One region of the Serratia sp. AS12 genome, then DNA from elsewhere that is predicted to be linked to it. Evidence: predicted binding sites of a transcription regulator. Region 1 holds the regulator's gene; the other holds the start of a gene.
The links. Region 1 encodes PhoB, which activates phosphate uptake and scavenging genes when phosphate is short. Its sites were predicted from a motif close to CTGTCATAAAACTGNCNNAT; they were not measured.

Region 1 (15,321 bases):
GCTGGCGGAAACGCCTGTGCCGGGAAGGCATCCAGCGTGCCGATGTAAATATCGCGCACCGAATCGGAGGTGGTAACGCCCATGGTGGTCAGGTGGCCGGTGGCGACAATCGGCAAGGTGAGCCCCAGTTCATCGCGGTGTGCGCAGGCCGCCTGGTAGAGCTGCTGGTAGTGTTCCGCGATCGCCTCTTGCAACGCCTGCTGCTTTTGCCCGCCCGATTCGCCGGCGCGGCTGGTTGTCAGATCGCGCGGGCGCAGGAACGGGATGGCGCACAACACCGCACCCGGTTGGCCGTCGCGCTGGTTAAGCACCAGGATTTGCTGCCCGATGTCGCTTTGGGCGTTGGCGATCACCGTTGTATTCAGGCAAGAAAGCAATTCACGCGATTCATTCAGGGTTGCCACGGAGTCATGGTTACCGCCCAGCACCACCAGTTGGCAGCCGGTATGCTGCAACTCCACCACAAAGCGGTTATACAGCTCGCGGGCGTAGCTCGGCGGCGAGCCGGTGTCGAACAGGTCCCCGGCGACGATCAGCGCATCCACCCGTTGCTGTTCAATTTGCTCGATCAGCCAGCGTAAAAAAGCCTGGTGCTCGGCGGCACGGCTTTTGGTGAAAAAGTACTGGCCAAGATGCCAGTCAGAGGTGTGGATCAGGCGCATGACACTCCCGGGGCGATAAACTAATGGGGGGATTATAAAGGGGGCAGACTCTCCTGTCGTGACGCAATGATTATGACAACTGAATGATTTTTCTTTGCAGTTGGAAATAATCGCTATGCTTACTGGCTATAACAGGCTGGTTTTTTCATAAAAGTGTCACAAAACTGACGCATAATGGCGCCCGCAATCAACTGTGATCGCTAACACATTGGCAGGATTGACGATGGCAAGACGCATACTGGTGGTGGAAGACGAAGCGCCGATCCGTGAGATGGTGTGCTTTGTGTTGGAACAGAATGGTTACCAACCGTTGGAAGCCGAGGATTATGACAGCGCCGTGACGCGCCTGTCTGAGCCGTTCCCTGATTTGGTGTTGCTCGACTGGATGTTACCCGGCGGTTCCGGTATCCAGTTTATCAAACACATGAAGCGTGAAGCGCTGACCCGCGATATCCCGGTGATGATGCTGACCGCACGCGGTGAAGAAGAAGACCGGGTACGCGGCCTGGAAGTGGGAGCGGACGATTACATTACCAAGCCGTTCTCGCCGAAGGAGCTGGTGGCGCGCATCAAGGCGGTAATGCGCCGCATTTCACCGATGGCGGTGGAAGAAGTGATTGAAATGCAGGGGCTGAGCCTGGACCCTTCCTCGCATCGCGTAATGGCTAATGAGCAAGCGCTGGATATGGGGCCGACCGAGTTCAAATTGCTGCATTTCTTTATGACCCATCCGGAACGTGTTTATAGCCGCGAACAGTTGCTTAATCACGTCTGGGGCACTAACGTTTATGTGGAAGACCGCACCGTTGACGTGCATATCCGCCGGCTCCGTAAGGCGTTAGAGACCACTGGTCATGACAAAATGGTTCAAACCGTTCGGGGCACCGGCTACCGATTCTCAACGCGTTACTGATCGCGTCGCGCTGGAGAATATGCTGTGCTAGAACGCCTTTCCTGGAAGAGGCTGGCCCTGGAGCTGGCTCTTTTCTGTTTACCTGCCTTGTTGCTGGGGCTGATTTTCGGCTATTTGCCCTGGCTGCTGCTGGTCGCCGTGCTGGCGGCGCTGGTCTGGAATTTCTACAACCAACTCAAACTTTCCCACTGGCTGTGGGTCGATCGCAGCATGACGCCGCCGCCTGGGCGCTGGAGCTGGGAGCCGCTGTTTTACGGCCTGTACCAGATGCAGCAGCGCAACCGTCGCCGTCGCCGTGAACTGGCGCTGTTGATCAAACGCTTTCGCAGCGGCGCGGAATCGCTGCCCGATGCGGTGGTGATGACCACCGTTGAAGGCAATATCTTCTGGTGCAACGGGTTGGCGCAGCATCTGCTGGGATTCCGCTGGCCGGAAGACAACGGCCAACACATCCTTAATCTGCTGCGTTACCCGGAGTTCAGCCACTATCTGCAACAGCAGGAGTTCACGCGGCCACTGACGCTGCAACTCAATAACGAGCACTACGTCGAGTTCCGCGTGATGCCCTATTCGGAAGGGCAACTGTTGATGGTGGCGCGCGACGTCACCCAAATGCGTCAGCTGGAAGGCGCGCGCCGCAACTTCTTCGCCAACGTCAGCCATGAGTTGCGTACACCCCTGACGGTATTGCAGGGCTACCTGGAGATGATGAGCGACGAGGAGCTGGACGGCTCGCTGCGCGGTAAGGCGCTGGGCACCATGCAAGAGCAGACCCGGCGCATGGACGGGCTGGTCAAACAGCTGTTGACGCTGTCGCGCATTGAGGCGGCGCCTAACGTCGATATGAACGAGCGGGTCGATATCCCGTTGATGTTGCGGGTGTTGCAGCGTGAGGCGCAGTCGCTGAGCGGCGGCAACCATGAGATTACCTTCCGGGTGAACGAGCAGCTCAAGGTGTTCGGCAACGATGACCAACTGCGCAGCGCGGTGTCGAATCTGGTGTATAACGCCGTCAATCACACGCCGAAGGGCACCAATATTGAGGTGAGCTGGCAACAGACGCCAAATGGCGCGCAGTTCCAGGTCAGCGACAACGGGCCGGGTATCGCCGCCGAACATATTCCGCGCCTGACCGAGCGTTTCTACCGTGTCGATAAAGCCCGTTCACGCCAGACCGGCGGCAGCGGGCTGGGGCTGGCGATCGTCAAGCATGCGCTCAGCCACCACGATGCGCGGTTGGAGATCCTCAGCGAACAGGGGATTGGCACCCGTTTCATCTTTACCTTGCCTAACCGGTTGATTGTTCCTGCAGCTTTATCAGAGAATGCGGTGAAAAATTAACGCGCGAGAGGCTGGCATGATCCGAATCACCCGATGGCTGTTGCTGTGCCTGGTGCTGCTGGTGAGCCGCGGCGCACTGGCGCAGCCGGACGGTATGCTGTCCGGCAACCTGTCGAGCGTCGGCTCCGATACGCTGGCGAATCTGATGGCGCTGTGGGCGCAGGACTTCAGTCAGCATTATCCTAACGTCAATTTGCAGATCCAGGCCGCCGGTTCTTCAACCGCGCCTACCGCACTGGCGGCGGGCGCAGCGCAGCTTGGGCCAATGAGCAGGCCGATGAAGGCGGCGGAAGTGTCGGCGTTCGAACACCGTTATGGCTATGCGCCGCTGGCCGTGCCGGTAGCGGTGGATGCGCTGGTGGTGCTGGTGCATCAGGACAATCCGTTGCGCGGTCTGAACCTGCAGCAGCTCGACCGTATTTTCTCCGCTACCCGGCGCTGCGGTGAAAGCCGGCCGCTGATGCGTTGGGGGGAGCTGGGGTTGCCCGGCAGTTGGCAACAGCGCGACCTCCAACGTTTCGGGCGTAACTCCGCCTCCGGCACCTACGGCTATTTCAAGTTGCGCGCCCTGTGCGGTGGCGATTTTATGCCGCGGGTCAATGAGCTGCCCGGTTCGGCCTCGGTGGTGCAGGCGGTGGCCGGTTCGCTGAACAGCATTGGCTACGCCAGCATCGGTTTTCGCGCCAGTGGCGTGCGTCTGCTGCCGCTGGCGGAGTCGGGCGAAAACTATGTCATCCCCAATGACACCAACGTTAGCAACGGCAGTTACCCGTTGTCGCGCTATCTGTACATTTACATCAATAAAGCCCCCAACCAACCGCTGGAGCCGTTGACCGCCGCTTTTCTCGATCGCGTGCTGTCCGATGCCGGGCAAAAGCTGGTTAATCATGACGGTTACCTGCCGCTGCCATCCGATACACTGCGCAAAACCCGGCTGGCGCTGGGCCTGAAGTAACCTTCCAACGGGCGGTTGCGTGGCGCCCAACATGAATTTCTCTCAACACCAATGAAAATTCTTCCATTGCCGCCCGACAAGCGGCGTGACAGGATGCTCCTCAATGCTAATTTTAGCCGTCTGGATGTCCATAATAACCCAGCGTAATAGTTCACACTGTCAATCATTGAAGCAAAGAGGCTCGATCCTTTGCCTGTCACCGGGAGTTATAAATATGTGCGATTGCAACCATGCCTTTCACGCTGACGTTGTCGGCAGCCTGTTGCGCCCTGTGGCGCTGAAAACCGCTCGCCAGCAGTTCCAGCAGGGTGAAATCGATGCCGCCCGGCTGCGCGCGGTTGAAGACGAGCAGATCCGTTTGGCGGTGGCAAAACAGAAAGACCTCGGTTTGGCGGTGGTGACGGACGGCGAATTCCGCCGTGCGTGGTGGCATTTTGACTTCCTGGAAGGGTTGGACGGCGTGGAAGGTTATGATGCGGATCAGGGGATCCAGTTCAACGGCGTGCAAACCCGCGCGCGCAGCATCAAGGTGGTCGGTAAATTGGGCTTTAATCCCCAGCACCCGATGCTGGCGGATTTTCGTTTCCTGAAGGCGACGGCCGGCGATGCGGTGCCGAAAATGACCATTCCCAGCCCGAGCGTGCTGCACTTTCGCGGCGGGCGCAAGGCCATCGACAGCCGGGTTTACCCGGATCTGAATGTCTATTTCGACGATCTGGCGCAGACTTACCGTGACGCGATCAAGGCGTTTTATGATGCAGGCTGCCGCTATCTGCAACTGGATGACACCGTCTGGGCTTATCTGTGTTCGGACGATCAACGGCGGCAGATCCGCGAGCGCGGTGAGGATCCGGATCGTCTGGCGAAGATCTACGCCGACGTGCTGAATGCGGCGATCGCCGGCAAGCCGGACGATCTGACTATCGGCTTGCACGTGTGTCGCGGTAATTTCCGCTCTACCTGGATCTCCGAAGGCGGCTACGAGCCGGTGGCGGAAATCCTGTTCGGCCAGGTGAATATCGACGCTTTCTTCCTGGAATACGACAACGAGCGCTCCGGGGGATTCGAGCCGTTGCGTTTTATCAAACCCGGTAAACAGCAGGTGGTGCTCGGTCTGATCACCACCAAAAACGGCGAGTTGGAGAACCCGGAACAGGTGAAACAGCGCCTCGAGGAGGCCGCACAGTTTGTCGATCGCCGCCAGTTGTGCCTCAGCACCCAATGCGGGTTTGCCTCGACCGAAGAGGGCAATAGCCTGAGCGAACAGCAGCAGTGGAATAAGCTGCAAAGCGTGGTGAATATTGCCCGAGAGGTTTGGTAAGCGCGCAGATCCCGTTCAGACCACGCGAAAACCGATCGTTTATTGGCGTTTTCGCGCGGTCTCAAGCCGGATGCTTCACGGTTTGTGAATGCGATGCTCAAAAATGATACAAATCATGTAGTGTATATTTATTGATAGCCACTATGATCGACTGGTGACAAAAGATTATCTGGTCGATAGCTCTGGTTTTTGTCGCACGACTTGCCTTTCAACGCTATAAACGTTTAACTTACCCCCCGTTGTCGGACTAAACTTCCATTTATAACTCCTAAAACTCTGCCCAACATCATGAGTGGTTAATTTCGAATAAGGACAAAACGTCGGACGTTATGCGTTTTCTGCTCTTATTGGTCTCACGATGAAAGGGCAAGCCGGCAGCCGGGTGGGGGCATTACGTCACCACGATATCGGGTACTTTTTTTCATTTGAACAGGCAGCACGACATCGTATGAGTCATCGTTTAACGTCAAAAGATATTATGGCGCTGGGTTTTATGACCTTTGCCTTATTTGTCGGCGCCGGGAACATCATTTTCCCGCCGATGGTCGGTTTACAGTCCGGTGAGCACGTCTGGACCGCAGCAATCGGCTTCCTGATTACCGCAGTCGGTTTGCCGGTGATAACCGTTATCGCTCTGGCACGCGTTGGCGGCGGTATTGACGCCCTTAGCACGCCGATTGGCCGCAGCGCCGGTTTGCTGCTGGCGACGGTCTGCTATCTGGCGGTTGGCCCGCTGTTCGCCACCCCGCGTACCGCGACCGTGTCCTTTGAAGTGGGTATTGCGCCGCTGACCGGTGACGGCGCCATGCCGCTGTTTATCTACAGCCTGGTGTATTTCGCGCTGGTAATCGGCATCTCACTGTATCCGGGCCGCTTGCTCGATACCGTGGGCCACGTGCTGGCTCCGCTGAAAATCGTTGCGCTCGGCGCACTCGGCATTGCCGCGTTGGTTTGGCCGGCGGGCACCCCTATTCCGGCTACCGACATTTATCAGCACGTTCCTTTCTCTTCCGGCTTCGTCAACGGCTATCTGACCATGGATACGCTGGGCGCGCTGGTGTTCGGCATCGTCATCGTCAACGCTGCGCGTTCCCGCGGCGTGAAAGATGCCGGCCTGCTGACGCGCTACACCATTTTGGCTGGTCTGATCGCCGGTGTGGGCCTGACGCTGGTTTACCTGAGCCTGTTCAAGCTGGGTTCCGGCAGCGGCGTGTTGGTGCCGGACGCGACCAACGGCGCGGTGATCCTGCACGCTTATGTGCAAAATACCTTCGGTGGGTTGGGCAGCTTCTTCCTGGCGGCGCTGATCTTCATTGCCTGCATGGTGACTGCGGTAGGCCTGACCTGTGCCTGCGCCGAGTTCTTTGCTCAGTACCTGCCGTTCTCTTATAAGACGTTGGTCTTTATTCTGGGCCTGTTCTCGATGGTGGTTTCCAATCTGGGCCTGAGCCATCTGATCCAGATCTCTATCCCGGTGCTGACCGCGATTTACCCGCCGTGTATCGTGCTGGTGGTATTGAGCTTCACCCTGCGTTGGTGGAACAGCGCGACGCGTATCGTGGCGCCGGTGATGCTGGTCAGCTTGTTGTTTGGTATCCTTGACGCGGTGAAAGCGTCCGCCTTCCAGCACCTGTTGCCGGAGTGGACCAATCACCTGCCATTGGCTGCGCAGGGGCTGGCATGGCTGTCGCCTTCTCTGCTGATGCTGGTGTTGGTCGCGATTTATGACCGGGTTTGTACGCGTTCTGAAGTGACCGCGCACCCATAATCCCCCGGCTGAATTTTGGGCCACGGACTTGTCCGTGGCTTTTTTACGTTTAAAAAACACGGGTTATTTTCATGCAACAACAGTCACCCTCCGCCCCTGCGGCCAATAAGCTGAAGCGCGGTCTCAGCACGCGTCATATCCGCTTTATGGCTCTCGGATCGGCCATCGGCACCGGCCTGTTCTACGGTTCGGCGGATGCCATTAAAATGGCCGGCCCGAGCGTTTTGCTGGCGTACCTGATTGGCGGTATCGTCGCCTTTATCATCATGCGCGCTTTGGGCGAGATGTCGGTCAACAACCCGCAGGCCAGCTCATTCTCCCGCTACGCGCAGGACTACCTTGGCCCGATGGCCGGGTATATCACCGGCTGGACCTACTGTTTTGAAATTCTGATCGTCGCCATCGCCGACGTGACCGCGTTCGGCATTTATATGGGCGTCTGGTTCCCCGAGGTGCCGCACTGGATTTGGGTGCTGAGCGTGGTGCTGGTGATCGGTGCCATCAACCTGATGAGCGTGAAGGTGTTCGGTGAGCTGGAGTTTTGGTTCTCGTTCTTCAAGGTCGCCACCATCATCATCATGATTGCCGCCGGTATCGGCATCATCATTTGGGGGATTGGCAACGGCGGGCAACCGACAGGTATCCATAACCTGTGGTCCAACGGCGGCTTCTTCAGCAATGGCTTTATCGGCATGATCCTGTCGCTGCAACTGGTGATGTTCGCCTATGGCGGCATCGAGATCATCGGTATCACCGCCGGTGAAGCCAAGGACCCGAAAACGTCGATTCCCAAGGCCATCAATTCGGTGCCGTGGCGCATCCTGGTGTTCTACGTCGGTACGCTGTTCGTCATCATGTCGATTTATCCGTGGAATCAGGTGGGCACCAACGGCAGCCCGTTTGTGCTGACCTTCCAGCACATGGGAATTACCGTGGCTGCGGGCATCCTCAACTTTGTGGTGATCACCGCGTCGCTGTCGGCGATTAACAGCGATGTGTTCGGCGTAGGCCGCATGCTGCACGGGATGGCCGAACAGGGCCATGCGCCGAAGATGTTCAGCAAGGTGTCGAAGCGCGGCATTCCGTGGGTCACGGTGTTGGTGATGATGCTGGCGTTGCTGTTGGCGGTGTATCTCAACTACATCATGCCGGAAAACGTGTTCCTGGTGATTGCCTCGCTGGCTACCTTTGCCACCGTGTGGGTGTGGATCATGATCCTGTGCTCGCAGATTGCCTTCCGCCGCAGTCTGAGCAAAGAGCAGGTGAAAAAGCTGGCGTTCCCGCTGCGCGGCGGCGTGTTCACCTCGGTGATTGCGATTATCTTCCTGGCGTTCATCATTGGTCTGATAGGCTACTTCCCAACTACCCGCGTATCGCTTTACGCCGGTCTGGTGTGGGTTGTGGTGCTGCTGGCGGGTTACTACTTCAAGGTCAACCGCCAGAAAAAGCGGGCGGTGCTGGCGCAGCAGCAGGATTAAAAATAAAAACACCGGCCATGCGCCGGTGTTTTTTTATCGGTTTTCCTCGGGCTCATCGTCGCCGGAAGCTCGGGCTTCGATGCGCAGGCTGCTGTCGTTCAGTCGTTCTTCCTTCCCTTCTCCTGCTGCGCGCGCCAGCACTTCGCGGATATCCTGCATATTGCTGCTCAGGGCGCTAAGCGCCGGCTGCAAGGTCCGACTCATACGGCTTTCGTCCAGCGAAGCGCTGTGCAGACAGCCAATAAACAGCAGCGTGGCCAGCGAGGTAAACAGCCGGTGGCGTAATGGTTTCAGCAATCCTCTTTTCCTTCAGCGGGCGATAATCAATGCATTAACGCTGTTTTTAGGCCGAAAGAAAAGCGGGCCGAGACATCCGTTGCCCCTGGGTTGATAGTCATTACCGGCTGAAACAGTTACGTCAGCCTGCGTCAGGAAACGTCCGTCGCCGCTCGCATTTGGCTCAGCATGCTACGCATGTCGTTGCCGGTGGGCGTTTGATGCACGCGCAGATCGAACTCGTTAATCACCGCCAGAATATGATCAAAGATATCGGCCTGAATGCTCTCGTATTCCGCCCACACAGTGGTGTTGGTGAAGGCGTAAATCTCCAGCGGCAAGCCCTCCGGCGTCGGTGCCATTTGGCGCACCATCAGCGTCATGCTCTGATGAATATTGGGGTGAGCGCGCAGGTAAGCCACCAGGTAGGCGCGCAGCGTGCCGAGATTGGTCAGGCGGCGGCCGTTGAGCGGTGAGCTGAGATCCACGGCACTCTGCTGATTATAGTGGCTCAGTTCTTGCGTTTTATCGTTCAGATAACGCTGCAACAGCGGATTGCGATTCAGGCGCTGTTGCTCTTCCGGGGACAGAAAATGCACGCTGGTGGTGTCGATATTGATGCTGCGCTTGATGCGCCGCCCGCCGGATTCCGACATTGAGCGCCAATTCTTGAAGGAATCTGAGATCAGCGCATAGGTGGGAATGGTCGTGACGGTGTTGTCCCAGTTACGTACTTTTACCGTGGTCAGGCCGATGTCGGTGACCGCGCCGTCTGCACCGTATTTCGGCATCTCCAGCCAGTCGCCGATTTTCAGCATATCGTTGGCGGAAAGCTGAATGCCGGCCACCAGCCCGAGGATGGGATCCTTGAACACCAGCATCAGCACCGCAGTCATCGCACCCAGACCGCTGAGCAGCAGCAATGGTGATTTGCCCATCAGCAATGAAACGATCATGATGCCGATCAAAATGGCCGCTACCAGTTTCAGCCCCTGGAAAATGCCGCGCAGCGGCAGTTGATTCGACAGCGGACTTTGGCGCAGCACCGCCAGCAGCGTATCCAGCAGCGAAAACAGCGACAGCAGGGCAAAGCCCATGATCCAGACCTGCGCGGCGGTGACGATGAACGCCTGCGTCTCGCCGCCGGCGCGCAGCCACAACACCGCTTGCAGATTGATGATGACCCCTTGCAGCAACAGCGCCATGCGCTGAAACAGCTTGTACTGGGTAAGCGCTTGTTGCCATACGCGCTGCGACTGCTGGCCACGGCGTTGGATCGTCGCCAGCACCACGCGGTGCAGCACCAGATGGATGGCCACCGAAATCAGGACGATCAGCCCAAGCACCATCAGCAGAGACATCACGCCGCTGAATTCCAGCCCGAACTTCTCCAGCCACAGTGTTATCTGTTGTTGCATTATCGCTCCTTTAAAAAATGCGCAAAAAATATCCAATACACTCAAAAGACGTTAGCCTAATGGCTGCGGGCCATAATGTGCGGCTGTTTACCCTTTTTTACATAGGGTTGCCGCCGGCTGCCTATCTCCACCCCCCGGCTCCTCCCCGAGTTTAGCGGCCAAAGAGGAGGGGGGCTTGCACTTAACGTGGCATTGTTCGTGGCATTGAATAACGTCGTCGATTTCGTTTTGTACAGCAGGAGAACAGTATGCTTAACGCCTGGCATCAACCGGTCCCGCCCTTTGTGGTGAAGAAGGGACAACGTCTGGATATCACGCTGTGGTTACAGGGTGATGATTTGCCTGAAAGGGTGTTTTTACGCGCCGAGCCGGATAACGAAGAATGGCTGCTGATCATGAAAGCGCACAGCGCTGAAGGCCGGTGGCGTTATCAGGCCAGCCTGACGCTGAACGAAGGAGAGGCCACGCGGCGCTACTGCTTCAAGTTGGTGTGGGCCGATCGTCAGCAATGGTTCGGGCCTCAGGGTTGGTCGCTGATCCCGCCGGGCCAACTGACGCAGTTTGCGCTCGACGAACCTGACCGCAGCCCGGCCTGGGTGGCGGATCAGATATTTTATCAAATTTTCCCCGATCGTTTCGCCGGCAGCGGCGGCGAGCACGGTATTCAGAACGGCAGCTATCGCCATCACGCGGCCGGTTGCGACGTGGTGCGTCGCGACTGGCAGCATCCGCTGGAAGACCGGGATGCCGCTTCCACTTTCTATGGCGGCGATTTGGATGGCATCAGTCAAAAGCTGCCTTACCTGCAGAAACTGGGCATTACGGCACTCTACCTGAACCCGATTTTCACCGCGCCGAGCGTGCATAAATACGATACCGAAGACTATTACCAGGTTGATCCCTATTTCGGTGGCAATGCCGCCTTGCAGCGTTTGCGAGTGAGTACTCACAAGGTGGGGATGAAACTGGTACTGGACGGGGTGTTTAACCATACCGGCGATTCCCACCCCTGGTTTGATCGTCATCAGCAGGGCGACAATGGCGCCTGTCACCACCCGGATTCACCGTACCGCGGCTGGTTCAATTTCTACCCTGACGGCCGGGCGCTGGACTGGAAAGGCAATGCCAGCCTGCCGAAGCTCAATTTTGCCGAACCTCAGGTGGCCGAGAAGATTTATCGCGGCGACGGTAGCGTGGTGCGCCACTGGTTACGCCCACCGTACAGCATCGACGGTTGGCGGCTGGACGTGGTGCATATGCTGGGTGAGAACGGCGGTGCTACCGGCAATCTCCAACATCTTGCCGGCATTTATCAGGCGGTCAAACAGGAAAACCCGCAGGCCTACGTGCTGGGCGAACATTTTGGCGATGCGCGCCGCTGGCTGCATGCCGGCGTAGAAGACGCGGCGATGAACTATATGGGCTTCGCCCTGCCGGTAAGAGGGTTCCTTGCCGGACTGGATGTGGCGCATCACCCGGTACAGATGGACGCTGCGGACTGCGCGCAGTGGATGGACGGCTACCGTGCCGGATTACCGCACGGCAGCCAACTGATTCAGTTTAACCAGCTCGACAGCCATGATACTGCGCGCTTTCTGACGTTGTTGCAGGGCAATCAGGCGCGAATGCAGATGGCGGCGGTGTGGTTGATGAGCTGGATTGGCGTTCCCTGCTTATATTATGGCGACGAGATTGGCCTGGATGGCGCCAACGACCCGTTCTGTCGCAAGCCGTTCCCGTGGGATGAGAATCAGTGGGATCAGAGCCTGCTGGCGCTGTGCCAACGGATGGCGGCGCTGCGTAAACTGAGTCTGGCGCTGCGTCGCGGTGGTTGCCAGGTGTTATATGCGGCCGGTGAAACGCTGGTATTCGTGCGCCTTTATCAACGGGAGCAGGTATTGGTGGCATTACAGCGTGGCGGCGGCGGTGAAGTGGCATTGCCGTACAGCCCGCTGCTGGCCGCAGGCAAATGGCAGCGGCTGGAAGGGCATGGTGAGCTGAGAGAAGAGCAGAACGGCATGACGCTGCAACTGGGCGAAGAGTCGGTCACCTTGTGGCGACGGGGAGGCTAAGGCAGTGAAGGGGCCGATAAGCCGGCCCCTGATTAAGTTAGTGTGCGTTCACACTTTCTATAAGATCAATAGCCTACCGCTGAACCTGCCGGGCGGCGCACGTCATTGGCGCCGTACAGATAACCTTCGCGTACCTTGCCGGAAACCGCAGAGTCGTTGCCGGAATTGGCCGGGCTAACGCCTGCGGCACCCGGCAGGCCCACCAGAATCAGTTCGGCGGCGCCCCACGGCGTTTGCTCAACCATCTTATAACCCATGCCGCCGAGGAGTTTCAGCGTATCGGCGGAGACGCCACGCTGCTCGTAATAAACTTCGTCCGGCAGCCATTGATGGTGAATACGCGGTGCATCCACCGCCTCCTGCGGCGCCATGCCGTGGTCGATCACGTTCAGCGCGGTCTGCAGGGTGATGGTGATGATGCGCGAACCGCCCGGCGAGCCAAGCACCATAAAGATTTTGTTGTCTTTGGTCACCAGCGTCGGGCTCATCGACGATAGTGGGCGCTTACCGGGGGCAATGCTGTTGGCGGTGCCCTGCACCAATCCGTACAGGTTTTTCTCGCCGACTTTAACGGTGAAATCGTCCATTTCATCGTTGAGGAAGAAACCTGTACCCGGGGCTATTACGACCGCGCCAAAGCGACCGTTGACGGTATAGGTGGTGGAGACGGCATTGCCGTCATGATCGACAATAGAATAGTGGGTGGTTTCCGGTTTTTCGTGGGGTTCCATACCCGGCTGTACGTTCTCTGACGGCGTTGCCTTGTCGGCGACAATTTTTTTGCGGATCTCTTCGGCGTAGCTCTTGCTGACCAAGCGATCGATCGGGTTCTTGATGAATTCCGGGTCGCCAAGGTAGGTATTACGGTCCATATAGGCGTGGCGCATCGCTTCGGTCAGGGTGTGGATGGTCGCCGCTGAGTTAAAGCCCCTACTTTTCAGATCATAACCTTCGACCACGTTGAGGATTTCGCACAGTGTGACGCCGCCGGAGCTGGGTGGCGGTGCTGAAACAAATTTATAGCCACGGTAGCTGCAGGTAATGGGCGGCGTTTCGGTCACTTTGTAGTTGGCGAAGTCGGTCGCCGTCAGGATGCCGCCGCCTTGTTTGGCTGCGGCCTCCACGGCCTGCGGGATCTTGCCCTTATAGAAGGCATCCGGGCCGTCTTTGGCGATGGCTTCCAGGGTGTTGGCCAGATCGCTCTGCACCAGACGGTCGCCCGGTTGCAGTGCGGTGCCGTCCGGGCGCAGGAAGATTTTGGCGGATTCCGGGTCCTGTTTGAAACGGGCGACGGTGGTGTCGAGAATATCGGTATCGGCACGGGTCAGTACAAAGCCTTCGCGCGCCAGTTTGATCGCCGGCCCCATTACCTGCTCACGGCTCAGCTTGCCGTATTTCTGGCGTGCGGTTTCCATGCCCAGCACGGTGCCCGGTACGCCCGCCGCCAGATAGCCATACAGGCTGGCGCCTTTTTTCACGTTGCCTTCGGCATCCAGGTACATGTTGGCGCTGGCCGCCGCCGGAGCGGTTTCACGGAAGTTGATAAAGGTGTCGGTACCGTCGGCCAGGTGTACCGTCATAAAACCGCCGCCGCCGATGTTGCCGCAGCAGGGGTTCACCACCGCCTGCGCATAGCCGACCGCCACTGCGGCATCGATGGCGTTGCCGCCCAGCTTGAGGATATCGACGCCAACCTGCGAGGCGAGATGTTGCGATGTCACTACCATGCCATTTTTGGCTTCGACCGCCGGGTTGGAGGCGGCGTACAGGCTGCTGCTGACCAGCAGCGCCGCCATGGTCAGCGGCTTGCTCCATTTCTGTAAAAACATAGTTATTCCTACCCTGTCAGTGTTCTTATTGTGATTGGCTTGCCGTTTTTACCCTGCAAAGAGCGAGCCAGCGTTATTTATAGTAGCTACAGGTGGGGTATTACGCGGTGTTCAGGGCTGGAAATGTGAGCGGAAACAGGGAAATAAAGCCCGGATGGGGGGCAGGCTGCCCTAAAAAAGAGCAAAAAAAACCGGCCACGAGGGCCGGTTGATTCACTTGCAGGCTGAAATTACAGCTTGGAAGCGTTCTCGGACAGGTATTTAGCTACGCCGTCTGGAGATGCGCCCATACCTGCTTTGCCTTTTTCCCACTGAGCCGGGCACACTTCGCCGTGCTCTTCGTGGAATTGCAGCGCGTCAACGGTACGGATCATTTCATCGATGTTACGGCCGATTGGCAGGTCGTTAACAACCTGTGCACGAACCACACCGTCTTTGTCGATCAGGAAAGAACCGCGCAGCGCAACGCCGGCTTCTGGGTGTTCGATCCCGTAAGCTTTCTGAATTTCACGTTTGATGTCAGCAACCATGGCGTATTTCACTTCACCGATGCCGCCATTTTCGACAGGGGTTTTACGCCATGCGTTGTGAACGAATTCTGAGTCGAATGAAACGCCAACCACTTCAACGCCACGCTTCTGGAATTCTTCATAGCGGTGATCGAAAGCGATCAGCTCAGAAGGACATACGAAGGTGAAGTCCATCGGCCAGAAGAACAGTACGGCTGGTTTACCGTTCAGGTGCTTCTTAAAGTTGAAGTTTTCAACGATTTCGCCGCTGCCCAATACGGCAGCTGCAGTGAAGTCAGGGGCTTGACGAGTTACCAGGACCATAATTACTCCTGTAATAGGTATTAAGGGGTTGATGTAAAAGCAAGGGCCAGTATAGGGACCAAGACTCGGTGAATAAAGGGTAAAAGACCAATCGATGAGATAGCTTTTACCTATCAAATTCGATAATTAAATTTAGCAAGCTTTAAAAGTAACCTTTTCCTGCAAAAGGGCAAGGCTTAAAACCCAATTTCTTGTAAAACGTCGAATTTTCAATGGGTTTGGTTTGACGTTAAAGCTTTTTATCTTTTGCCTGCTGCATCATCTGCGGATAAAACTGCCAGAACTGTGTTTCAAGCTGATGATAGTGACGCTCCACGTCGGCGAAGGAGCCGGCCAGAGCGGCCAGGCGTGGACGGCGGCTGGCCATGCCCGCCAGCACGGTGCCGATAAACGGCAGCTCGGCGTAGCGCTCCAGCCAACGTTCCTGCCATAAATACCCGTTTAAGTTCTGAAAG
Region 2 (15,321 bases), 540 kb from region 1:
ACGCCTTGCTGTTGCAAACGCGCTGCTACACGGCTGCCGGTTTTACCGGTGGCGCCTAAAACCAGTATCGGTGAGGTCATATCGCTGTTATCCATCGTTCATCTCCAAAATGTGAGTGTTACTCATGTTTTGTAAATATGATAAACCCTCGTATTATTGTCAAGGTAGTTTTTGGTTCAAAGGACGATGCTGATGAATGACAAGCAAAAAAATCCGCCCGCGTTACGGCGTAAACCCAGCCAGACGCGGAGCCGTGAGAAGGTGGAGCTGATCCTGGATTGCGCCACCGCGCTGATAGCCCAGCAGGGCAGCGATGCGATGCGAATGAGCGAAGTGGCGCTCAATGCCGGTATTTCCATTGGGGCGCTGTACCAGTACTTCCCGGATAAGACCGCTATCGTGCGCGTGTTGGCACAGCGTTATAACCAGGAAGCGCGCGAATGCATTGAGCAGTGTTTAACTGAAGTACAGAATTTTACACAACTGATCGAGGCTTTTAGCTGCCTGATTGACGAATATTACGCCTTGTTTATGGCTGAGCCCGTCATGCGGGATATCTGGGCGGCAACGCAGGCCAACAAAACGCTGCGCGAAGAAGAGGTGGCGGAAAGCCGATTGAACGGTGCGTTGCTGGCGGCGGCGATACGGCGTTTGCGGCCACAGGCGGATCCGGTTGCGGTTGAAAATGCCGCTTTTCTGCTGATGCATCTGGGAGAAGCGACGATGCGCCTGGCGGTCAGTACCGGCCCCGATGAGGGCCGCGAACTGGTGGAGAGCTATAAGCAAATGGCGGCGAAGGTGCTGGCAGATGCCTAGAACGCGCTACGGTTGTCTGCGCTGCCATTCTTCGTTCAACAAGGCGTAAATAAACTCGTCGCCCCACTCGCCGTTGAAACGGTCGTTTTGCCGCAGGTGGGCCTCTTTACGCAGGCCCAGCCGCTCGACCACGCCGATCGAGCCCTGATTGGCGGCATCGAGCCGGGCAAAGATGCGGTGGCAACCCACCTCGCTGAACCCGCGATCGAGCACTGCACGCACCGCCTCTGCGGCATAGCCTTTACCGGCGTAGACCGGGTTGAAGATATAACCGATCTCTCCTTGCAATGCCGCGCGGTTGGCCAGTTTCAGCAGCACTTCACCGATCAATTCCCCGCTGTCTTGCAGAGTGACCGCACAGTAAAAGATATCGCCATCCTCACTGAAACGCGAAGCCACTGCCTGGGAAAGCTGTTCTTCCAACTGCGCATCGCTCGGCGTGGGGGCGTACAAATACCGATAAACCTCCGGAAGGCGGTGATAAGCCGCGTAGGCGTTGAGATCGGCAGGGGTAAAGCGGCGTAGCCGCAGACGTTCGGTGGTAAATGGCAGGTTAATCAACTGCAAGGGCTCATCCTTTTCATCTGGGCGCTTTGGCGCGAAGTGAAGACGCAAGGGTGAATATAGCCGTTAATCGATCATTTTTAACCTGTTAAAGCCGCTTCTCCCCCTGATATTCAGGAGGAGAAGGGATAGAGCAAGCTACCGGGCAACCGACTTACTTAATCGCCATGGCGTCACGCATGGTGTAGAACAGGTCGGTCTGATCGGTCAGTCCCACGACGTTAGCGGCACGCGGGCCGTAGGCGGCAACGCGCAACTGGGTGCCGGTGTGTCCCTGAGAGCCTTCCTCCGAGTTACCGTAGCTGATGGTCATTGGCGCACCATCTTTGGTGGTCAGCGTTTGCGTCAGGCCTGGCGCTTTGGCATCGACGGCAATAATCTGGCTGGAATGGGCGTGGTCGGCGGTGACAATCACCAGCGTGTTGCCGTCGGCGCGGGCGAAGGCCAGCGCTTTCTGTACCGCTTCATCCAGATCGACCGTCTCGCCGAACTGGCCGCAAGGGTTGGCTTCATGGTCCTGCTTGTCGATCGATGCGCCTTCCACCTGCAGGAAGAAACCGTTTTGCTGATTTTTCAGCAGATCTATCGCTTTTTCGGTCATTGCCGCCAGCGTTGGGATGTCGGCAGTACGTGCCGGGTTGTTCTCGCAGGTGACCGCCGGTTGGTCGATATTACCGTGATGCGAGGCTTTTGGGCCCTGCCAGCGCACCGGCATATTGCCGGCGGCAAACAACCCCAGCAGCGGTTTTTGCTGATTGGCTACGCTGATGGCATTCAGGCCGTCAAGGTTTTCCACCCACTGATAACCCAGCGCAGTTGCCTGGTCTTTCAATGACTTTCCCTGCCATTCGCCGCTTTTCGCCAGCTGATTAAAGGATTTCGCCCCACCGCCCAGCGAGACGTCGGCGCGGGTTTTGAGCAATTGCTCGGTGATCGAGCCACGGCCGCCATTCTCCAGCGCGTTGGTGGCGCATTTTTCGCTGGTTTCTTCCGGGCCGTAACATTTGCGAGAGGTGACATGCGAGACCTGCGCTGCCGGTGTGGCGTCCTGCAGCTCGGCGGTGGAGACGTTGCCGGTGGCTTTACCTGCCGCCTTGGCGATTTCCAGCAGCGTCGGCTGATCCTTGCCGTTGACGTCAACCCCCAGCGCGCCGTTATAGGTTTTTACGCCGGTTGACCATGCGGTCGCCGAGGCGGCGGAATCCGTCACGTAATCTGGCTTGTGGGTTTTCTTATCCAGCGAGTAATGGGTGTATTGACCGGTCAGCGGCAGGGCATCAATGCCTTTAAAATAGCCGCCCGCGCCTTCTGCGTAGTTGCGCGCCGAGGTGATTTCAGAATCGCCCATGCCGTCGCCAATCAGCAAAATCACGTTTTTGACCGTTTTGTCAGACAGCGAGGCTTTCAGCGCGGCGGTTTGATCGCCGCTCAGACGGCGTGCGCCGCCCGGCTCCACGATGTTACCGCGCGCCGCGCGCTCGGAAAGACCCGCGGTATTGGCCGGTGTTTCATCGGCGAAGGCGGTGGAACAAAGCAGGGCGGATAGTACGGCGCCAGCGATCAAAGAAACGGGCTGCAGCATGGGAAAACTCCTTGTCGTAATAATAAAACATAAATAGCATCAGTTTGTTACGCAGGGAGAGTAGTGCAGAGGTGTGACACTTTTATGACGATGCGGGGAGCGAAAATGGGATAGCCAGCGGCTATCCCAGGCAATAAATTATTCGTTACGAGCGGGAATATTCAGGCCGCGTTGTACTGCCGGGCGTGCCAGCCCGCGCTCCAGCCATTGCCCCACCCGTGGGAAACTGTCGAATTCCACCAGTTCGCGCGCTTCGTAGAAACCGATCAGGTTGCGCACCCAGCCCAGCAGAGAAATGTCGGCGATGGTGTAATCCTGGCCCATGATCCACTCGCGACCTTCGAGGCGGCTTTCCAGCACGCCGAGCAGGCGTTTGGATTCATTTTTATAACGCTCCAGCGGGCGTTTATCTTCGTATTCACGCCCGGCGAAGCGGTGGAAGAAGCCGAGTTGGCCGAACATCGGGCCGACCGCCGCCATCTGGAAAAATACCCATTGGATGGTTTCATAGCGCTGCGCGGGATCCTGTGGCAGGAATTGACCGCTTTTCTCTGCCAGATACAGCAGGATGGCACCGGATTCAAACAGCGCCAGCGGCTTACCGCCTGGGCCATCGGGATCGATAATCGAAGGGATTTTACCGTTAGGGTTCAGCGACAAAAACTCCGGTGTCCAGGTTTCATTCTTGCCGATATCGATCAGGTGCGCTTCATAAGGCAGGCCGATCTCTTCGAGCATAATGGACACTTTTACGCCGTTTGGCGTCGGCAAGGAATAAAGTTGCAGCCTTTCCGGGTGCTGCGCGGGCCAGCGTTTGATAATCGGGAATTGGGTTTGATCGAGCATGAAGAGTCCTCGGGTTGACGGTTTGCCTATTGAGTATTGCACCAAAGCTAACGCGTTGCGGGGTTAAACCGTGAGGTCAAAATGTGCTTTCAGAGCATTCTTGCCGGTGGCGGTGAGTTGCAACTCGCGGCTATCGAGCCGGCGCCTTATCCAGTCGCGCTCGATAAAGGCGTTAAGTAGCGCTGCGCCAAGTGCGCCGCCAAGGTGAGCCTTGCGTTCGCTCCAGTCCAGGCAGCCGCAGGCGAAGCGCCGCCGTGAGGGCGCAGGCGCGCAGTCGACGCCCAATCGCGCCAGGGCGGTCTGCCCCGCATCGCTCAGCCGGTAGTCTTCCTCTCCCACCAGCCAGGCCAACTGATGCAGGCGGTCATGCAGTTTTACCGCCACTTCACCGGCCATATGATCGTAGCAGGTGCGGGCGAATTGCAGCGAGGTGGGGGTTGTGCTTTTCACCGTCGGCCGTTCGACGCCGGCCAGCGCCATCAGCGTTTCCAGCACATCGGCCACCGGCTGCCCCGCCAGGCGGAAATAGCGATAGCGCCCCTGTTTGACGCAGGCGATCAGCCGCTGCTCCTGCAAGCGCGCCAAATGCCCGCTGGCGGTAGAGGCGGCGACGTCCACCGCGGCGCTGAGCTCGGTGGCGGTATAGGCGCGCCCGTCCATCAGCAGGCACAACATGCGCGCACGGGTGCGGTCGGCGATAGCGGCGGTCAGTGCCGCCAGGCGATCTTCAATATCGATGTCATTCATAGTTCGAGATTAGGCGAAGTATGGCTGCGCGTCCATCGCTATGATCGGTTCTTACCTGGTTCAGTTCGACGGAGATCATCATGACCCTTTGTCCGTATACCCGCGCAGTGACTGCCGTCACTTCTGACAACCCGCGCGCCGACTATCTGCAGATGGCGCCCATGCAGTTTCAAGCGCAATTGCAGAGTTGGGTTGCCGCTTCACCTTTGGCTGTGAGAGAGGCCTTGAACAACCGCGATCTGGGGGTACGTCCGACAGGCGAGCCGATCCCCACTTTGTTGTTGAACACGCCCGCACAATCCATTTTCGGTGCGTTGGTGCGGATGCAGGATGGTGAAGTTCATCCTCAACTTAAAGCGGCTATACGGCAGGCATTAGCGGGCATCGACGAAATCCTGATCCAGCAAACGACATTGACCGTGGCGCGAGAAATAGCACCTTGTTTGCCGGATGCTAACCAGATCACCCGTTTTAACTATGCCTTGCCGGTGTGCGTTATGGCTTCACTGTTGGGCGTAGGTGCTGATGAGTGGGCGGAACTGGCGGATGAAGTATTGGATTTTTCACGGTGCATTGCTCCTGGCGGGAGCGAAAGCCAGAGGGGGAAGGGAATACTTGCCGCTGGGCGTCTTTCGGCTCGGTTTGAAAACCGTCGTGGCCCTTTATGGCTTAGCCTGCAGCGGGCATGCGCTATACGCGATATGGGGCATCATACCGTGCTGTCCAATGCTATTGGGCTGATGTTTCAGGCTTGCGAAGGTACCGCTGGTTTGATCGGGCAGACGCTGTTGTTGATGCGCAATCACGACGGAGATACGCAGGCGCTGATTGAAAAAGTCCTTTCTGATACGCCTCCGATTCAAAATACTCGTCGTTTCGCGTTGCGGGATACACTGGTAGCAGGCTACAGGGTACTGGCTGGGCAAGACATTCTGATATTGCTGTGCGCGGGTGACGAAAGTTTTGCTTTCGGTGATGGCGCGCACCGTTGTCCGGGGGCGAACTGGGCGAAAATCATTGCGCGGTACGGCATTCAACATTTATCCGCACTGGGCGTTGATCCGCAGGCGCTGAACAGCTTCCACTGGCGGGTTTCGCAAAACGCGCGCGTACCTGAATTTTACCTCTGACAGGAGCTCTCTATGATTGCCGTTATTTTTGAACTGCAGGCCGCCGACGGGCAGCGTGAAACCTATCTTAAGCTGGCGGCAGAGCTAAAGCCGCTGTTGGCGGAGATCGACGGATTTATCTCCATCGAGCGCTTCCAAAGCCTGGCCGATCCGCAGCGTTTACTGTCGCTGTCCTTCTGGCGGGATGAAGAGGCGGTAAAACAGTGGCGCAATCTCGAGCAGCACCGGGTTGCGCAGGCGCGTGGCCGCCATGATGTGCTGGCGCAGTACCGCCTGCGGGTGGCTGAGGTGGTGCGCGACTATGGTTTGGATCAGCGCGATCAAGCGCCGCAGGACAGTTGCGGCTATCACGCAGGTTAGTGCAAAGCCCGCAGGGCGCGGGCTAAGACGACGAGAGAATTATTTGGCTTCGCTGCCGACTTTCATGGCGCCGGCGTAGTTGGCGCCCATGCCCCAGCTTGCGCCATGTTCGCCGGCAATCTTCAATACCCCGCCGGCGGTGGTCTTATGGCTCCAGTCCTGTTGCCATTCCAGCATCAAGGCTACCCAGTTGACCGGTGTGGCGCCGGCCTGAATCAGGCGCTGCATGGCGTTATGTTGGGTATCTGCGGTGATATCACCGGTAACGTCAGACAAAATGTACACTTCGTACCCCTCGCCCAAGGCGGAAAGGGCCGGCAGCATCACGCAACTGGCGGTCCACAGGCCACCGATGATGATTTTTTTGCGGCCGGACTTTTTGATCTGTTCAACCACGCGCGGATCCTGCCAGACGTTGATGGCGGTGCGGTCATAAACTTTCAGATCCGGCCGAGCCAGGGTCACCTGCTGGAAAAAGGGGCCGGCAAAGCTTTTGGCATTGGCCGAAGCCAAAATCGTCGGCACGTTGAAGACCTTGGCCGCTTTGGCAATGCCGGTGGCGTTGTTCAGCAGGTTGGTTTGATCGATAGAGGAGATGGTCATGCCGAACATGTCCTGCAGATCGACCAGCAGCAGCAGGCTATTGTCCGCCGTCAGCGGTTGAACGTAACCGGCCTGGCGTGCATCGGCGGTTACCGGTTGCGCCAGGGCGGCTAAGGGGGTTGCTGCACTGCTGAGGCTGAGCAGTAGGGCGATGAGGGTCTTTTTCATTGTTAACTCCATGAGTGCCGGTTTTTTACTTCATACAGATGAAGCGAGCGATCGGGAGTCTACTGATATTGATGAAGTTAATAATCTATGGTTTATTTAATTGATAATTAACTTATAGGAAATTATATGGACGTTTTACTGGCGATGCGGGCATTCCGCCGCGTGGTTGAACGCAACAGTTTTTACAAGGCCGCTGAGGATCTGGCGGTGACGCCCGCCGCCCTGAGCAAGCAGATCAAGCAATTGGAAGCCCGGTTGGCCACGGTATTGATCGCACGGACGACGCGAACCATGAGCCTGACCGAGGCGGGGCAACTGTACTATCAGGAAGCTTGCCGGCTGCTGGGCGAATTTGATGCGCTGGAGCAGACGGTCGCCGCCAGCGTGCAACAGGTGTCCGGCACGCTGCGGATCAATGCGCCGCTCTCTTTTGGTCTGATGGTGTTGTCGCCGCTGCTGCCGCAGTTTATGCAACGTTACCCAGAGTTGCAGGTGGAACTGACGCTGGACGATCGGGTACTGGACGTAGTGGCTGCCGGTTTTGATATTTCGCTGCGTATTCGCCGTCATTTGCCGGATTCGTCGCTGAGCGCCCGTTCTCTGGGGGAGGTGCAGCAGAGGATCTGCGCCGCACCGGCTTATTTGGCGCAATATGGCACGCCGAAAACGGTGGCGCAGTTACAGCATCATCAGTGCCTGGCCTATTCGCTGGCGGAAAAGCCCGGCCATTGGCACTTTACGTTGGGGGAAGAGAATCTGAGCGTGGCGGTCAATCCCAGGTTGACGGCGAACAACAGCCTGATGCTGCGCGACATGATTGGCGCCGGGTTAGGTATTGGTTCGTTGCCGTCGTTTGTCGCCGATCCGGAGATTGCCGCCGGCCGACTGGTGCGGTTGTTCCCGGATTTCTCCAGTGAGGCGCATCAGGTATTTGCGGTGTATCCAACGCGCCGTCATGTTCAGCATAAGGTGCGGCTGTTTACCGATTTTATCCGTGAAGCCTGGTTTTGTTAGGCCGCCTTAGTTTCGCTGTTGACAGCACTCCCGGCTTTATTCTATTGATAGTGGATGAACAAAAACCGACTTGTATTCGCGCAGATTATTATCACCATTCTCAGAGTGGTGGGATAGCGCGTCTCTTTCAAGCCAAAACCCGCCAGTAAGGCGGGGCAATCTCTCCTCCTGCTGGCTATCACCCAAGAGGACGTCATGGAAAATCACCCCCACGCTGTTTTACATCTGATGTGCGGCAAAGCCGGCTCAGGCAAGTCGACGTTGGCAAACCTTTTGTCGCAGCAGCCACAAACGCTGCTGATTGTTGAGGACAGCTGGCTGGCGACGCTGTATGAACAACAGATGGCCGGATTGCAGGATTACGCCCGTTATTCGGCCCGGCTGCGGCAGGCATTGAGTGAACATATTGTACAGCTGCTGCGTAATGGGCTGTCGGTAGTGCTCGATTTTCCGATGAACACGCCGGATCGTCGTCTTTGGGCCAGGCAATTGGCGGATGCCGCCGGTGTTGGTCATTGTCTGCATTTTCTGGACGTCAGCGATGTGCAATGCAAGAGCCGGATAAAACTGAGAAATGAACGGGGCGATCATCCTTTCGTGCTAAGCGAAGAAACCTTCGATCTGCTTACCCACTACTTTGTTTCCCCTTCAGAGGAAGAGCGGCTGACTGTGGTCAGGTACGGCGATCAGGCCTGAGTCAGCCCGTTTGAGGGACGTGGTTTCAAACGCGGTATCGACAGCAACCTCGCTCTGCGGTGCAGAGCGGGTGTTATCTCTTGCGTTAACGGAAAGCTATGCCAGCGCGTTCCAGCGCTGTGCAAGCCCCAGCAGATGAACCAGACCCAGACAGAGACAAATCAACGAACTTATGACGATGAATCTGTCACTGCGACCGGTATTGCGCAGCGCCAGGGGGCCGGCAATGCCGCGCAACAGATAGATAAACGTGATGAGGCACAGCACGGGGCGCAGCAATGGCAGCGGCGCAATAATGCCGGCACCGGCCAAAGCGTACAGCGCCCAGATAAACAACACCAGGGCGATACCTGCGGTCGCGATGTCCGGAAATTTCTTGCCGGCTTCGGCAGCGCGGATAAAGCGATCGCCGGCGCCACACAGACGATATCCGCGCGCCCCCGCCTTGATCACCCAAACATGCACCAGGGCCGCAATGGCGCTCAGTCCTGCGCCCGTCAGTAATGCCAAATTATAAGGGGTATCCATACTTCTTTATCGCTCCTGGGATAGAACTGCGTCAGTTTTTGTGCCGCTCCTTGAACACCGTAGCGGCAATCAGGCTGAGAGTCAGCATGCCGGTGACATACCAGGCCGGCGCCATAGGATTGCCGCTGACATCCAGCAGCCAGGTGACGACGAGCTGCGCCGACCCGCCAAACAGCGTAACGCCGAAGGCGTAAATCATTGAGGTGCCGGTAGCGCGTACATGGCGCGGTAGCGCAGAGACGATCAGCATGGTGCTCGACAACATATTGACCCCTAAAGCACCGATCAGCAAGATGCGAAAGAGGATTGCCAGCCACAGAGAGTGTGTGGAGCTCAGGAACCAGAATGTGGGATAAATCAGTATCAGGGCGGCAAAGATAGAGAAAAGCAGCGGCTTTTTGTAGTTTTGTACCCGATCGACATAACGGCCGGCGAAATAAACGGCGGCGATTTGCACCACGGAAGCAATGCAACTGAAGAGATAGGCGGTGGGGGCGGCAATATGATAGGTCTGCATCATATAGGTCGGCATATACAGCAGCACAATATAAACCATCACGGTGCCGGACATAATGATCAGCATCCCCAGCAGCAGGTCTTTAAAGTGATTGCGCAGCACATCCCAGACCGGGTTAACCTGTGGGCGTTCGTGATCCACCACCTCGCCGCTATAGGTTTCCTCCAGGTGTTTACGGATATACACGCCGACGGGAATAATCAGCAGGCCGATGATGAAAGGCACGCGCCAGCCCCAGGAATAGAGGGCTTCTTCCGGCAGAAAATAGGTCAACAGCAGCCCGAAAGAGGCGCCGAGCAAGGCGCTGATGCCTTGGCTGATCGCCTGCCAGCTGACAAAGAATCCCCGCTGGTTGGCCCCGGCCGACTCCAGAAGCAGGGTGGTCGCAGACCCCACTTCACCGCCGGCGGCAAAACCCTGAATCAATCGCCCGACCACGATCAGCATTGGCGCGAAGAGGCCTATTTGCGCATGGGTGGGGGCAAAAGCAATCAGCGCCGTGCCGATGCCCATCAGGACAATGGTCATTAACATCGCAGCCTTACGACCGACCCGATCGGCGTAGGCGCCCAGCACCATGCTGCCTAGCGGACGCATAATAAAACCGACGCCAAAAACGGCCACCGACATTAATAAAGATCCGTAGGCCGTGTCGCTGGGGAAATACAGTTTACCGATAATGGCTGCAAAGAAGCTGTAAACGGTGAAATCGAAGATCTCCAGTCCGTTACCGAGGCTGGCGCCAAAAATGACCTTATAATTTATCGTTTTCTTGTCGATCGTCCGATTCTCGGATAACTCGTTTTCAACAGTGTTTGTCATTATTTCTATCTCTCGCGATGGGCGGCATGTTTTTATTGTTAATGTTTCACCAGTGATACCTGAGGGATGCGGTTTGTTGCGATCACACCATTGCAACCTCTTGTTTACATATACTTGTATGTACAACTATATGCAATACAGGTTGTTTGTGGTGTGAAAATGGAAGTTAATTAATTTAATTTATTGTTTATTAAGTGGTTTGTATGGATTCTGGTAAGGGGTTAACCCAGCCAGACTGACGATTTAGTGACCTGCCACACACAAAGGATCCGATTCCCTGTGGGTTTTAAGAGGTGAATCACAATTTTAATCGTAGAGAGGAATCTGTGGTGGTGAGGTTCTGTCGTAGCAATAAAAATGGCTACTCGGCCTGAGGGCGAGGGTAAAGGCAAAGCATTTACTTAATCCAAGGGAATAATGGTTTATCACCCGCAGGTTAACGTTATTTTTTTGTTGAGATGTTTAACGTAAATATTGGCTACCTCTATCACTCAGATGATAAGCCTGATAGTTTCTTTAGGCCTGCCTGTGGGTAATTAATATTTTGTGTGAATTTAATTTATTTAAATAATCGTTGTGGTGAATACAAATATGTTTTCTCGAACGCAGGCAGAAATACGAGTAATCCAGGATATTGAGACGTCTCGCACAAGGCTCCCCTATGCCTTGATGCCGTTATAGACTTTGCGGCAGTAGTGCAAAATGCGGGACTATTGAATGTAGTGGCCAAGCCCCGCTGATTTTTTCTTAAATTTCAGTTTGTTGCATTTTCAGACAAGGTTCCTGTTGCCATCTTAGGGTCAGGAACTCGACTAACGCCCGCGCTGCCGGCCCCACCGGCCCTGGCGGGTAAACGGAATACACCCCGGTTTCCCTCCCTGTCCATTGCGGCAGCAGTTGCACCAATTCCCCCAAACGTATCGATTCGGCCATCGTCACGGCGGAATGAAATGCGATGCCTTGGCCGTCTATACAAAATTGTTTGACCGCATCGCCATTATCCGCTCGCATTCGGCCCTTGGGCTGAAACATTATTTCTCCCTGAGGCCCGAACAGGCGCCAGTTCTCGCCGTCGTGACTCGCCGTCGAGATCAGACACTGGTGCTGCCGCAGTTCCTCAAGCGTTGTCGGTGTGCCATGCTGTTGCAGATAACACGGTGAGGCGACCAGGATCCGCCGGTTGTTGAGTAGCTTGCGCGCCACCAGGCTTGAATCCGGTAGCCGGCCAATGCGGATAGCTACCGCCACGCGTTCCGCAACAATGTCGACATAACGATCGGTCATCAGCAGGTCTATTCGCAGTTGGGGATACTGCGCCATAAAAGCCGCCAGATGCGGCGCGACGTGCAGACGGCCAAACGACAGCGAAGTGCTGACACGCAAGGTTCCCTGCGGCTGGCTTTGCTCATCGCGCATTCGCTCATAGGCCATTCTCAATTGTTCCAGGGCGGCGCTGCAGTCTGTGAAGTAGCGCTGGCCGGCGTCGGTCAGCGACATCGCCCGGGTGGTGCGGTTGATAAGCAACATATCAACCTGCTGCTCAAGCTTTTTGACCAGGCGACTGACGGCAGAAGGCGTCATATTCAGGGATTGCGCCGCTCTGGCGAAGCTCTGATGCTCAGCCACGGCGACAAAGGCTTTTACCAGTTGCAGGGAAGGTTCTTCCATTCGTTCTCCCAGGGAATGAATATCTGAAATCTGCGGCTATTATCATCCAGATTGATGATGGTTAGAATGCGTTTTTTATCGGGAGAACCTTATGGACACTCACAATAACGCCGCCGTTTTTGCCAATCTGCACCGTCAGCCACACCCAGGGTTACCGCGAGGCCGGGGCTGATGGGTTGTTTGTTTTGGGTGTGACGGATCCGGAAGAGATCCGTGACATTGCCGGCCAAACCGATCTGCTGCTTAATGTGATCGCCTGGCCTGGTCTTTTGCCGGCGGAGCAACTCGCTGCGCTTGGCGTACGCCGGGTGAGCGTCGGCTCATGGATCCCGCAAAGCCTCTGGACGCACACCGCCAGATTGGCGGCAGGTTTTCTGACCGATGGCAGTTCCGAACCGCTGTTCGGTGATGCAGCGCCTTACTCGCACATCAACGGCTGTTTTCCCGATTAACGAGTCAGTATGCCGGATGGGGGATTATCGCATTCGGCATGTTCGGGGAATGGGGATATTTCAAAAATGGCCGAAGAAAAGCAAGGTCATGGCTAGTTAACGTATAAGAGTGTATGAATCAAGCTATTTTATATATTTTAATGAGTCATGTTATTAATACGGCTATAAGTTTTCTATTTGCAATAATTTTATTTATGTGGTTAGGTTGGTATAAGGTAAATGATTTGTGAATGCAGGTGGGATTTATGAAAATGATTTTTATCGTTGCTACTTTGTTTTTCACTTCGTTATGTTCTCTCTATGGCTACGCAAATGAAAAAAATTATGAAACTATAGAAACCAACTTATCCCAGATTGGTTATTTTTCTTTAGGAATGAATAGCTTTGCTGGCAAGGTTAGTGAAGGAGAAGTTGCTGTAATAGATATTCTTAAAAGCAAAGGAGCAACTGATATTTTCCTGAGAATAGCCAATAATCCCAAGGCAACGCCAGAAAGTAAACTCTATGCAGCTTGTGGATTGAAGCAACTAGGTAAACTAAATAATAATGACGTCAAATCCATTTTTGAAAAAGAGTGGGATGATGATGTTTCGATATTGAAAGCAGACATTTTAAGAAAAGAAAAATTTAAATATTTATATTTTGGCATTTTAAATCATGGATGCATGTGAGTGTATTTACTGAATTACTCTATTTTTTGGGGAAGTGCCCATGGCAACCTTCAAGCGGTAATAGTTTCACCGAGATCCCTCCGTCAGCGAGCAGCTTGCATTGCGCCGAGCCATGGGCCCGGCATGTCGGGTTAACCGCATGATCCTCTGCCGCCGCACCTTTGCTCAAATTGTCACCGAAACTTCCCGCGATCTCTTATCCTCGTTATGGCATAATGCGCGCCAAATCACATTCCCAATGATATGAAGAGCGAGCGCTGTGTTAAGCACTAACAACATCACTATGCAGTTTGGCAGTAAGCCGTTGTTTGAAAACATCTCCGTCAAGTTTGGCGGCGGTAACCGCTACGGTTTGATCGGGGCCAACGGCTGCGGCAAATCCACCTTTATGAAAATCCTGGGTGGCGATCTGGTGCCGAGCGGCGGCAACGTGTTCCTCGATCCGAACGAACGCCTGGGCAAACTGCGTCAGGATCAGTTCGCTTTCGAACAATACAGCGTGCTGGACACCGTCATCATGGGCCACCACGAGCTGTGGGCGGTGAAGGAAGAGCGTGACCGCATTTACGGTCTGGCCGAAATGAGCGAAGAAGACGGCTATAAAGTGGCCGATCTGGAAGTGGCTTACGGCGAGATGGACGGTTACACCGCAGAAGCGCGCGCCGGCGAACTGCTGCTTGGCGTAGGCATCCCGGTTGAACAGCATTACGGCCCAATGAGCGAGATCGCGCCGGGCTTCAAACTGCGCGTATTGCTGGCGCAGGCGCTGTTCTCCGATCCGGAGATCCTGTTGCTCGACGAACCGACGAACAACCTGGACATCGATACCATTCGCTGGCTGGAGCAGGTGCTGAACGATCGTAACAGCACCATGGTCATCATTTCGCACGACCGTCACTTCCTGAACATGGTCTGTACTCACATGGCGGATCTGGACTACGGCGAGCTGCGCGTTTACCCGGGTAACTACGACGAATACATGACCGCGGCCACTCAGGCGCGTGAGCGTCTGGTTGCGGACAACGCCAAGAAGAAGGCACAGATTAACGAACTGCAATCGTTCGTGAGCCGCTTCAGCGCCAACGCTTCCAAATCCAAGCAGGCGACCTCTCGCGCCCGCCAGATCGACAAGATCCAACTGGAAGAAGTGAAGGCCTCAAGCCGTCAGAACCCGTTCATCCGTTTTGATCAGGACAAGAAACTGTTCCGTAACGCGCTGGAAGTGGAAGCGCTGACCAAAGGCTTCGATAACGGCCCGCTGTTCAGCAAGCTCAACCTGATGGTTGAAGTGGGTGAGAAAGTGGCGGTGCTGGGCCCGAACGGTATCGGTAAATCCACCCTGCTGAAAACGCTGGTGGGTGACGCTCTGCCGGACAGCGGCAGCGTGAAGTGGTCCGAAAACGCCAAGATCGGTTACTACGCTCAGGATCACGAATACGAGTTCGATGATACCCTGACGGTATTCGACTGGATGAGCCAGTGGAAGCAGGAAAAAGACGACGAGCAGGCGGTGCGCAGTGTGCTGGGCCGTTTGCTGTTTAGCCAGGACGACATCAAGAAGAAAGTTAAGGTGCTGTCCGGTGGTGAAAAGGGCCGTATGCTGTTCGGCAAGCTGATGATGCAGCGCCCTAATATCCTGGTTATGGATGAACCAACCAACCACCTGGATATGGAATCCATCGAATCGCTGAACATGGCGCTGGAAATGTACGAAGGTACGTTGATCTTCGTCTCCCACGACCGTGAGTTCGTCAGCTCGCTGGCGACGCGCGTGCTGGAAATGACGCCGACCAAGGTTGTCGACTTTACCGGCAACTACGAAGACTACCTGCGTAGCCAGGGTATCGTTTAACTCTGCTTAGGCAGTCAAAAGGCGGGAGCATTCCCGCCTTTTTTGTCTCCGTTATAGTGCAGAGTAAAATGTTCTGTTGAAATTCTGACATAAACTCCTCAAATATCGTTCACTATCTGTATTTTCCCCCGTAAGTATAAAATCTGGAATGCATGTCTTTTATTTATCGTAAAGTGAGTATAGAAGCTTGGTTTTATTATTTTAAGCTTCCCGCATATTTACCTGATTCGTTAATGCCATTAATTAACCTTGCCATAAAATTCGCTAAAAATCGGTTACGCGAAT

Region 2: a site for PhoB is predicted at 3,034-3,053, ahead of phoA (alkaline phosphatase). Genes of this name have one in related genera too.

The regions. Positions count from the first base shown of each region.
Region 1 is NC_015566.1:1,067,682-1,083,002, forward strand. It holds gene sbcD (exonuclease subunit SbcD) at 1-662, opposite strand, end outside; gene phoB (phosphate response regulator transcription factor PhoB) at 886-1,575, shown strand; gene phoR (phosphate regulon sensor histidine kinase PhoR) at 1,600-2,916, shown strand; gene SERAS12_RS04960 (PstS family phosphate ABC transporter substrate-binding protein) at 2,933-3,871, shown strand; gene SERAS12_RS04965 (cobalamin-independent methionine synthase II family protein) at 4,086-5,192, shown strand; gene brnQ (branched-chain amino acid transport system II carrier protein) at 5,641-6,960, shown strand; gene proY (proline-specific permease ProY) at 7,032-8,438, shown strand; gene SERAS12_RS04980 (hypothetical protein) at 8,472-8,735, opposite strand; gene SERAS12_RS04985 (mechanosensitive ion channel family protein) at 8,867-10,132, opposite strand; gene malZ (maltodextrin glucosidase) at 10,381-12,204, shown strand; gene ggt (gamma-glutamyltransferase) at 12,270-14,033, opposite strand; gene SERAS12_RS05000 (peroxiredoxin C) at 14,264-14,866, opposite strand; gene SERAS12_RS05005 (ACP phosphodiesterase) at 15,096-15,321, opposite strand, start outside.
Region 2 is NC_015566.1:1,611,513-1,626,833, forward strand. It holds gene SERAS12_RS07570 (NAD(P)H-binding protein) at 1-95, opposite strand, end outside; gene SERAS12_RS07575 (TetR/AcrR family transcriptional regulator) at 193-816, shown strand; gene SERAS12_RS07580 (GNAT family N-acetyltransferase) at 823-1,383, opposite strand; gene phoA (alkaline phosphatase) at 1,535-2,962, opposite strand; gene SERAS12_RS07590 (glutathione S-transferase N-terminal domain-containing protein) at 3,101-3,808, opposite strand; gene SERAS12_RS07595 (helix-turn-helix transcriptional regulator) at 3,872-4,555, opposite strand; gene SERAS12_RS07600 (cytochrome P450) at 4,636-5,685, shown strand; gene SERAS12_RS07605 (antibiotic biosynthesis monooxygenase) at 5,698-6,045, shown strand; gene SERAS12_RS07610 (isochorismatase family protein) at 6,085-6,816, opposite strand; gene SERAS12_RS07615 (LysR family transcriptional regulator) at 6,943-7,830, shown strand; gene SERAS12_RS07620 (ATP-binding protein) at 8,026-8,526, shown strand; gene SERAS12_RS07625 (hypothetical protein) at 8,623-9,054, opposite strand; gene SERAS12_RS07630 (MFS transporter) at 9,086-10,393, opposite strand; gene SERAS12_RS07635 (LysR family transcriptional regulator) at 11,141-12,061, opposite strand; gene SERAS12_RS07640 (isocitrate lyase/phosphoenolpyruvate mutase family protein) at 12,181-12,513, shown strand; gene mchS3 (MchS3 family protein) at 12,759-13,184, shown strand; gene SERAS12_RS07650 (ABC-F family ATPase) at 13,444-15,036, shown strand.